Regions from separate parts of the Comamonas brasiliensis genome, predicted to be linked through region 2. Evidence: predicted binding sites of a transcription regulator. Region 2 holds the regulator's gene; the other holds the start of a gene.

Region 1 (3,604 bases), 130 kb from region 2:
GCGCGCAAATGCATCTCTATGCGCGATGTCCGGCGGTCGAAGCGTGCCTCATGCGCCCAGTCCTGAAGATCGAAATCGCTGCCCAGCAGGCGGTTCACATGCTGGAGCACATTGAGATTGAATTCGGCCGTGACGCCCTGCTCGTCGTCGTAAGCAGCGACCAGCACCGGCTCGGGCTTGGGCAGGTCGATACCGATCAGCAGCCCGCCGTCGCCCGCCACCAGCGAATGCATATGCCGCAGCATATGCAGCGCCTGCTGGGTATCGAAGTTGCCGATCGAGGAGCCCGGATAGAACAGCTCGCGCCGTGCCTGCGGCACGCCGGGCGGCAAATGCCAGTCGCCCGTGAAATCGGCCGCTACTGCGCGTGCGCTGAGTTGCGGAAAGTCCTGCTCTAGCCTGGCCACAGCGGCCTGCAGAAACTCCACCGCGATATCCACTCCCACAAACTGCTGCGGCCCCACGCTGCGGCACAGGCGCCTGACCTTTTCGCAATTGCCCGCCCCCAGCTCGATCAGCACCTGGCAGCCCGCCATGGCCTCGGCTATTTCAGGTTCGAACCGGGTCATGATGACGGCCTCGGTTCTTGTCGGGTAGTACTCGGGCAGCCGGGTAATCTGCTCGAACAGGGCACAGCCCTGCGCGTCATAGAGGAACTTGGGGGAAATCTGGGCCTGCTGCTGCATGAGCCCCAGGGCCAGCTCCTCGCAGGACTGGGCCCGTGGGGATTGCGCCGGCATGGAAGCACCCGGCCCTGACAGCCTCGGCAAGGGGGCCAGAGGCAGGGGAATGCGCCCTGCGCGAGACAAAGACTCTATGGATGCTGCCTGCCTGTCCGGTATCGCGCGCATGCTGATTCTCCTGATGAGCTGATCGCGCGACACAGCCATTGCCCGCGCCATCCTTGCCAAGCCTGCTCAAAGCCTTCAGCCTAGCGCTGTCGACAAGCAGCGCAAGTAGGACTGCAGCCAGCGCTACTTTTACTGCATGCGCAGGCAGCAATGCTGACAAAGCCAATACTGACAAAGGCGTGCGGGCAAAAAAAATCGGTATCCCGCACTGGCGGAATACCGATCAAACATACACCCTAGCCTCCGGAGCCCCCGGGCCATGCCGGCCCATTGACCCCGTTGCACCACAGAGCCTGCGGTGCGTGCCTCGCCTGCGGGAAGAAGGCCGCCGACGAGAACACTCTTTGCCGTAAGCTATCAGAAGCGATAGCCCACGCCCACGCCCACCAGCCATGGGTCAACCTTGAACTTGGTGTCCTGGAACACGCCTGCACCGGTCACCTTGGTGCCCAGATAGACCTTCTTGACGTCGAAGTTCAGCGACCAGTTCTTGTCCAGCGCATAGTCGAAGCCGATCTGCAGCGCACCGCCGAAGCTGTTCTTCTTCACGGTCACGGCACCGTCGAGAATGCTCACGTTCGAGAAGCGTGTGTAGTTCACGCCTGCACCCACATAAGGCTTGAAGGCGCCGAAGTTGGTGAAGTGGTACTGCGCCAGCAAGGTGGGAGGCAGATGCTTGAGCGTGCCGATCTTGTCGCCGTTCAGGCGCACATCATGCTTTTGGGGAAAGGTCAGAATCAGCTCGGCAGCGATATTGGGCGTGAAGAAGTAGGACACGTCCAGCTCGGGCATCCATTTGTTGTTGATGCTGACGCCTGCGTCACCAGCAGCGCCGCCGTTGTCGCTGTCCAGATGCACGGCACGCGCACGCACCATCCAGGGGCTTGTGCCGTCAAACGAGGATTGTGCAAAAGCAGTACCGGCAGTCAGGGCGCTGGCAACGGCGGCGATTGCGATCAGAGTCTTTTTCATGGGCTTTTTCCTTGAAGAGATGGCAGAAAGCTTGTTTGCCTTCCTTGATAGTGATTGAAACAAAGCCACTCGTTTGCGGCTTTGTCCCACATCAACCCGCACACCAAGATGCCAAAGAAAAAGGCCGGCGTTGCCCTTCGGCCACGCCAGCCCCATGTCCTGATTCAGCGCAAAACCCCGCGCCGCCCACAGTGCTAGCCGCACCCTGGAGTTGTCAATGTGCGGCCCTGCCCGGACGCAGCTTGTGCCAGAGCGTCACGCAGATGACCACGGCACTGCCTATGGCCGCGCCCACCACCACATGTACCAGCAAAGGCCCCAGCGCTGCAGCCACGCCGCCCATGGGTGTAATCACCTGCTGTATCCAGTGCTCGACGGGCGTGATGCCATGCACCAGCAGGCTGCCGCCCACGAGGAACATGGCCGCAGTGCCGACAATCGACAGCCCGCGCATCAGCCAGGGGGTGAAGGCGATCAGACCACGGCCTGCTGCCTTGGCGACGCTGCCGCTCCTGTCCATCAGCCAGCCGCCCACATCGTCCATGCGCACAATGCCGGCCACCAGTCCGTAGACAAACACGGTGATGCCCAGGGCCACGGCGATCAGCACCGCCGCCTGCTCCCAGATGGGCTTGGTCGCCACGGTGCCCAGCGCAATCGCCATGATTTCGGCCGACAGAATGAAGTCCGTGCGCACGGCGCCCTTGACCTTCTGTTTTTCATACTCCATCGGGTCCATCTGCTTTTCACGTGCGGCACGCACCGATGAGGGCGCCACCCCCTTGTGAACGGCCTCCTCGGCATCGACGACGGCATCATGCACATCATGCTTTTGGTGCTTGTGAAACAGCTCCAGGATCTTCTCCACGCCTTCAAAGCACAGAAAAGCGCCCCCCACCATCAGCAAGGGCGTGATCAACCAGGGCACAAAGGCGCTGATCAAAAGCGCGGCAGGCACCAGGATGGCCTTGTTCAGCAGCGAGCCCTTGGCCACCGCCCAGACCACGGGCAGCTCCCGGTTGGCCTTCACTCCCGTGACCTGCTCGGCATTGAGTGCCAGATCGTCACCCAGCACGCCGGCCGTCTTCTGCACCGCCACCTTGGTCTGGGTAGCCACATCGTCAAGAATTGCCGTGCTCTTGCCTGCCGCGGTCTTGGTCATCAAGGCCACGTCGTCGAGCAAGCTAGCAATATCGTCTAGCAACATCAAAAGGCCGGCACCTGCCATCGCTTCTCCCGGTGGTTTGCAAAATCGCCATCATGCCTGCAAACCGTGCCACGATTGCGACAGGAAATTGCCAATCAGCTGCGCGTTCGCCACGGCCCTGGCTTTGCAGCGACAATGAGCGCCCTTATCGAACGGAAACCCTGTGACTCAAGCCATCGCCCATGCCGAACTGATTGCCAGCTACCGCAAACTTGCCGCAGAGGCCGCCAAGAAGGCGGAACTGGTCAAGGCCGCTGCAGGCAAAGGCCCCAAGACCATTGCAACGGTCAGCGAAACCGCTGCCAAGGCCGCGCGCCGCCGTGATGTGATGGCTGCCAGGCTGGCCAAGCTCGGCGTCGTTCTGCCGGACTGAGCCCCAACAAGCAGTCATCTTCCGGCAGTCTTCCTATTTGCTGGTCTTGAAGCCCTGCGTCGCCGCCCAGGCGGCCACATCGTCGCGGCGGATGGCCGCTGCCATGAGCTGCGGAAAGGCATCGGGGGTGCAGGCAAACGAGGGCACGCCCAGTGCCGCCAGCTTGGCCGCCAGTTCCGCGTCATAGGCTGGAGCTCCCTC
Region 2 (3,604 bases):
ATTGCGCTGCATTTCCCCCAGTGCAGCCAACTCCCGGGCAAAGTACTCGCGGAAATTGATCAGCCAGGCCTGCTCCATCGGCTCGTACAGGACGGAGCCCTGACACATGATGGCCATGATGATGGCTCTGCGCACCAGATCGTCACGCGAGAGCGCCAATCCGCGCTGCACGGGCAGCATGCCGCCATCAATGGCGTCGTAATACTCTTCCAGGGTCTTGACGTTCTGGCTGTAGGTGGCGCCCACCTTGCCGATGGCCGATACGCCCAGTGCAATCAGGTCGCAGTCGGGCTGGGTGCTGTAGCCCTGGAAGTTGCGATGCAGGCGCCCCTGACGCTTGGCGATGGCCAGAGAGTCATCGGGCAGCGCAAAGTGATCCATGCCCACATAGACATAGCCGCCATTCATGAAGGCATCAATTGCGCCGGAGAGCATGTTCAGCTTCTCCTGTCCCATGGGCAAGTCAGCCGATGCAATACGCCTTTGCGGCTTGAAGCGCTCGGGCAGATGCGCATAGGCATACAGAGCAATGCGGTCGGGACGCAACTCATTGACCTGGGCCAGCGTTCGCGCAAAAGACTCGGATGTCTGCTTGGGCAGGCCGTAAATCAGGTCCACATTGATGGAGACAAAGCCCAGACGGCGGGCCTCGGCCACCAGCTCAAAGACTTGCTCGGCTGGCTGCTCCCGGTGCACCGCTTTCTGCACCGCTGGGTCAAAATCCTGCACGCCAAAGCTCAGGCGATTGAAGCCCATGTCCTTGAGTGTCTTCAACCTCTCGTTGCTCACGGTACGCGGATCGACCTCAATGGAATACTCGCCGGCTAGATCGAGCTTGAAATGCTCACGCATCAGAAGCATCAACTGCTGCAATTCGGCATCGCTGAAGAAGGTCGGCGTGCCGCCTCCCAGATGCAACTGGCTTACCAGCTGGCCTTTGCCGCAATGCTCGGTATGCATGGCCAGTTCACGGCCCAGATAATCCAGATATTCGGCAGCCTTCTCATGATGCTTGGTCACGATCTTGTTGCAGGCGCAGTAATAGCAAAGCGACTCGCAAAATGGCACATGCACATAAACGGACAAAGGCAAGGCACGTGAGCTCGAATGCGTCTTGCGCTGTTTCAATGCCAGGATATAGTCGTCTGCACCAAAAGCCTCAACAAAACGGTCGGCTGTTGGAAATGATGTGTAGCGCGGGCCGGGAATATCAAAGCGGCTCAGCAACTCGGGCGTGACTGCGGTCATAACTGAAAGTTAGGGTGCGCCCACACTCCACATTGAGCAGATTTCAAAGAAAATCAGATCCTGGAAATCATGCCCATAATGGGCAGAAGCACATGTTTTTGAATGAATGCAAACAATGTGCCCCAAGGCAATCCAACTGTCCTTGATGAATATCAAGAGAGCGCAAGGCAAGTACTGCGACAATTTGATCCAACTCATCACTAACTACGAGGTCAATGACCGGCGCGACTCTCCATTCCAAGTCTGTCTGTGCCGTTGCTGAAAAGCCCATGAATCTTCAGACCATCAAAGCATCCTGCTCCAACTGCAATCTGCGTGAACTGTGCATGCCCATGGGCCTGGACGATGAACAAATGGAGCGTATTGACGAAATTGTGGCCACGCGCCGCAAGGTCAAACGGGGCGGGCTGCTGTTTCGCAACGGCGAGGAGTTCACCTCGCTGTACGCCATTCGCACCGGCTTCTTCAAGACCAGCGTGGCCACCGAAGACGGTCGCGACCAGGTCACTGGCTTTCAGATGGCCGGCGAGATCATCGGTCTGGACGGTATCGTCAACGACCACCACACCTGCGATGCCGTGGCGCTGGAAGATGCCGAAGTCTGCATCATGCCTTTCGACAAGCTCGAGCAGCTCTCGCGCGAAGTCACGGCACTGCAAAATCATGTGCACAAGGTCATGAGCCGCGAAATCGTGCGCGAGCATGGCGTGATGCTGCTGCTGGGCAGCATGCGCGCCGAAGAGCGTCTGGCGGCCTTTGTGCTGAACCTGGTGCAGCGTCTGTCGGCACGCGGCTTTTCGAAGTCGGAGCTGGTGCTGCGCATGACGCGTGAAGAAATCGGCAGCTATCTGGGCCTCAAGCTGGAGACCGTGAGTCGCACCTTCTCCAAGTTCGCCGAGGAAGGCATCATCGAAGTCCGACAGCGCCATCTGCGCATTCTGGATACCGAGGCGCTCAGGCGCATCGTCAACAGCCAGCAATGCCAGGACTGACTTCGACAGCAGCCCTCAAGACGAAGCCCGCAGACAGCGGGCTTTTTTGATGACGGCGAACACCTGCCTGGAGTTTCCACCGCCAAGGCCGCCGGCACAGCGAGCGGCCAGCCCCTCCATCCGAAGCCGCCACCTGTTCGAAACTGCGGTCCTGTGTGCAGCGCCTTACTCGACCAGAGGCTCCGAGACTATGCCCTGGTTCATATCGCTGGCCGAACGCCCCAGCATGACGGTCATGAGTCCGCTGAACACGGTGACCGCCCAGAAGGCAAAAAAGGCCAGGGTGTAAATGCCATTGCGCGACCATTCCAGAGGCGAGCCCAGCCAGTGCATGTCCAGCGGGTCCACAAAGGCAAACACCACCATTTCCATGATTGCCGCGGCCAGAAAAGCCGGCCAGACAATCCACATCCAGCGTCGAGCATCCATCGCGATTCTCCTTGGCCTGTGGGTTTGAACCTATTTTGCACAATTGCCATGACCTTCCCAGCCATACCAAGGGCATGCACTCAGATGGGAAACCCTGGACCGCTATTATTTAAAGAGCTTCCAGCGCTTTATGTGTATCGATTTTGGGTCTATATCTATCTGAAATAGCCTGTGACAAAGCGCTATGCGCTCCTGTTATTGAACTCCACCCGCCCATCCCTTGCCGGCTTCCGAGAACTGCAGGGGCCCTCCCGACTCTTCGGTCGACCAAGACATAGAACGCCGTCACGGCCCACCGGCTACAGAAAAGCCTGCAACCAGGGCCGCAAAAAAAGGCCGCGGAAGCGGCCTTGGGATGCGTTGAAATCTCGGTCAGCGATCCAGCGGATGGTCCTTGGCCGGCGTCGCGGCATGGTTGCGCCCCGTCACTGCTGGCGCCAGGCTTTTTTCGCTCTCGGTGAGGCGCTGGTTGATCTCAATGCCGTGACGATAGTAGTCGGGGTCGATCACTGGATCCGGCTTGCTCATGGCGATATAGGCGGTCACGATGCCCGCGACCACCACCACGGCGGGACCGGCGATGACGAGCCAGACATGGGCAAACTTCCACCAGGGCTTGCCGTCCTCGGGGTGGATGATCTTGGCCTTTTGCAGGGCCTTGGCTTGTGCTGCCGACATGGTTAAACCTCTTTTCAGAAATCTGGCTGCCCAATTGCAAACCTGCAATCGGGCAGCATCAATTGTTGCTGATTCGCGATGCCCTTGCGTGGCTGTCGCGATGCATGCCGCAGGCCTAGCGCGGCACCAGGAACACGGATTTTTCGGAGATGCGTCCGGCCCCAGCCGTCAGCGCATCCACATTGAAATGCACGGGGTGCGAGCCGGAGGCAGCCGAGCCATAGGGGATCTGCAGGCGCACCGCAATGCCGCGCGTC

Evidence for each region. Region 2 encodes FNR, which switches genes on or off when oxygen is low (the NO sensors DNR and NnrR bind a similar motif). Its sites were predicted from a motif close to TTGATNNNNATCAA; they were not measured.
Region 1: the regulator FNR is predicted to act here: its motif matches at 1,905-1,918, upstream of DJFAAGMI_RS02730 (OmpW/AlkL family protein).

What each region holds. Positions count from the first base shown of each region.
Region 1 is NZ_JAANES010000001.1:600,495-604,098, reverse strand. Features, by position in the region: gene egtD (L-histidine N(alpha)-methyltransferase) at 1-740, opposite strand, end outside; gene DJFAAGMI_RS02730 (OmpW/AlkL family protein) at 1,209-1,823, opposite strand; gene DJFAAGMI_RS02725 (DUF808 domain-containing protein) at 2,038-3,051, opposite strand; gene DJFAAGMI_RS02720 (hypothetical protein) at 3,194-3,403, shown strand; gene DJFAAGMI_RS02715 (VWA domain-containing protein) at 3,437-3,604, opposite strand, start outside.
Region 2 is NZ_JAANES010000001.1:728,793-732,396, reverse strand. Features, by position in the region: gene hemN (oxygen-independent coproporphyrinogen III oxidase) at 1-1,248, opposite strand, end outside; gene fnr (fumarate/nitrate reduction transcriptional regulator Fnr) at 1,518-2,240, shown strand; gene DJFAAGMI_RS03290 (hypothetical protein) at 2,406-2,669, opposite strand; gene DJFAAGMI_RS03285 (FixH family protein) at 3,042-3,347, opposite strand; gene ccoG (cytochrome c oxidase accessory protein CcoG) at 3,463-3,604, opposite strand, start outside.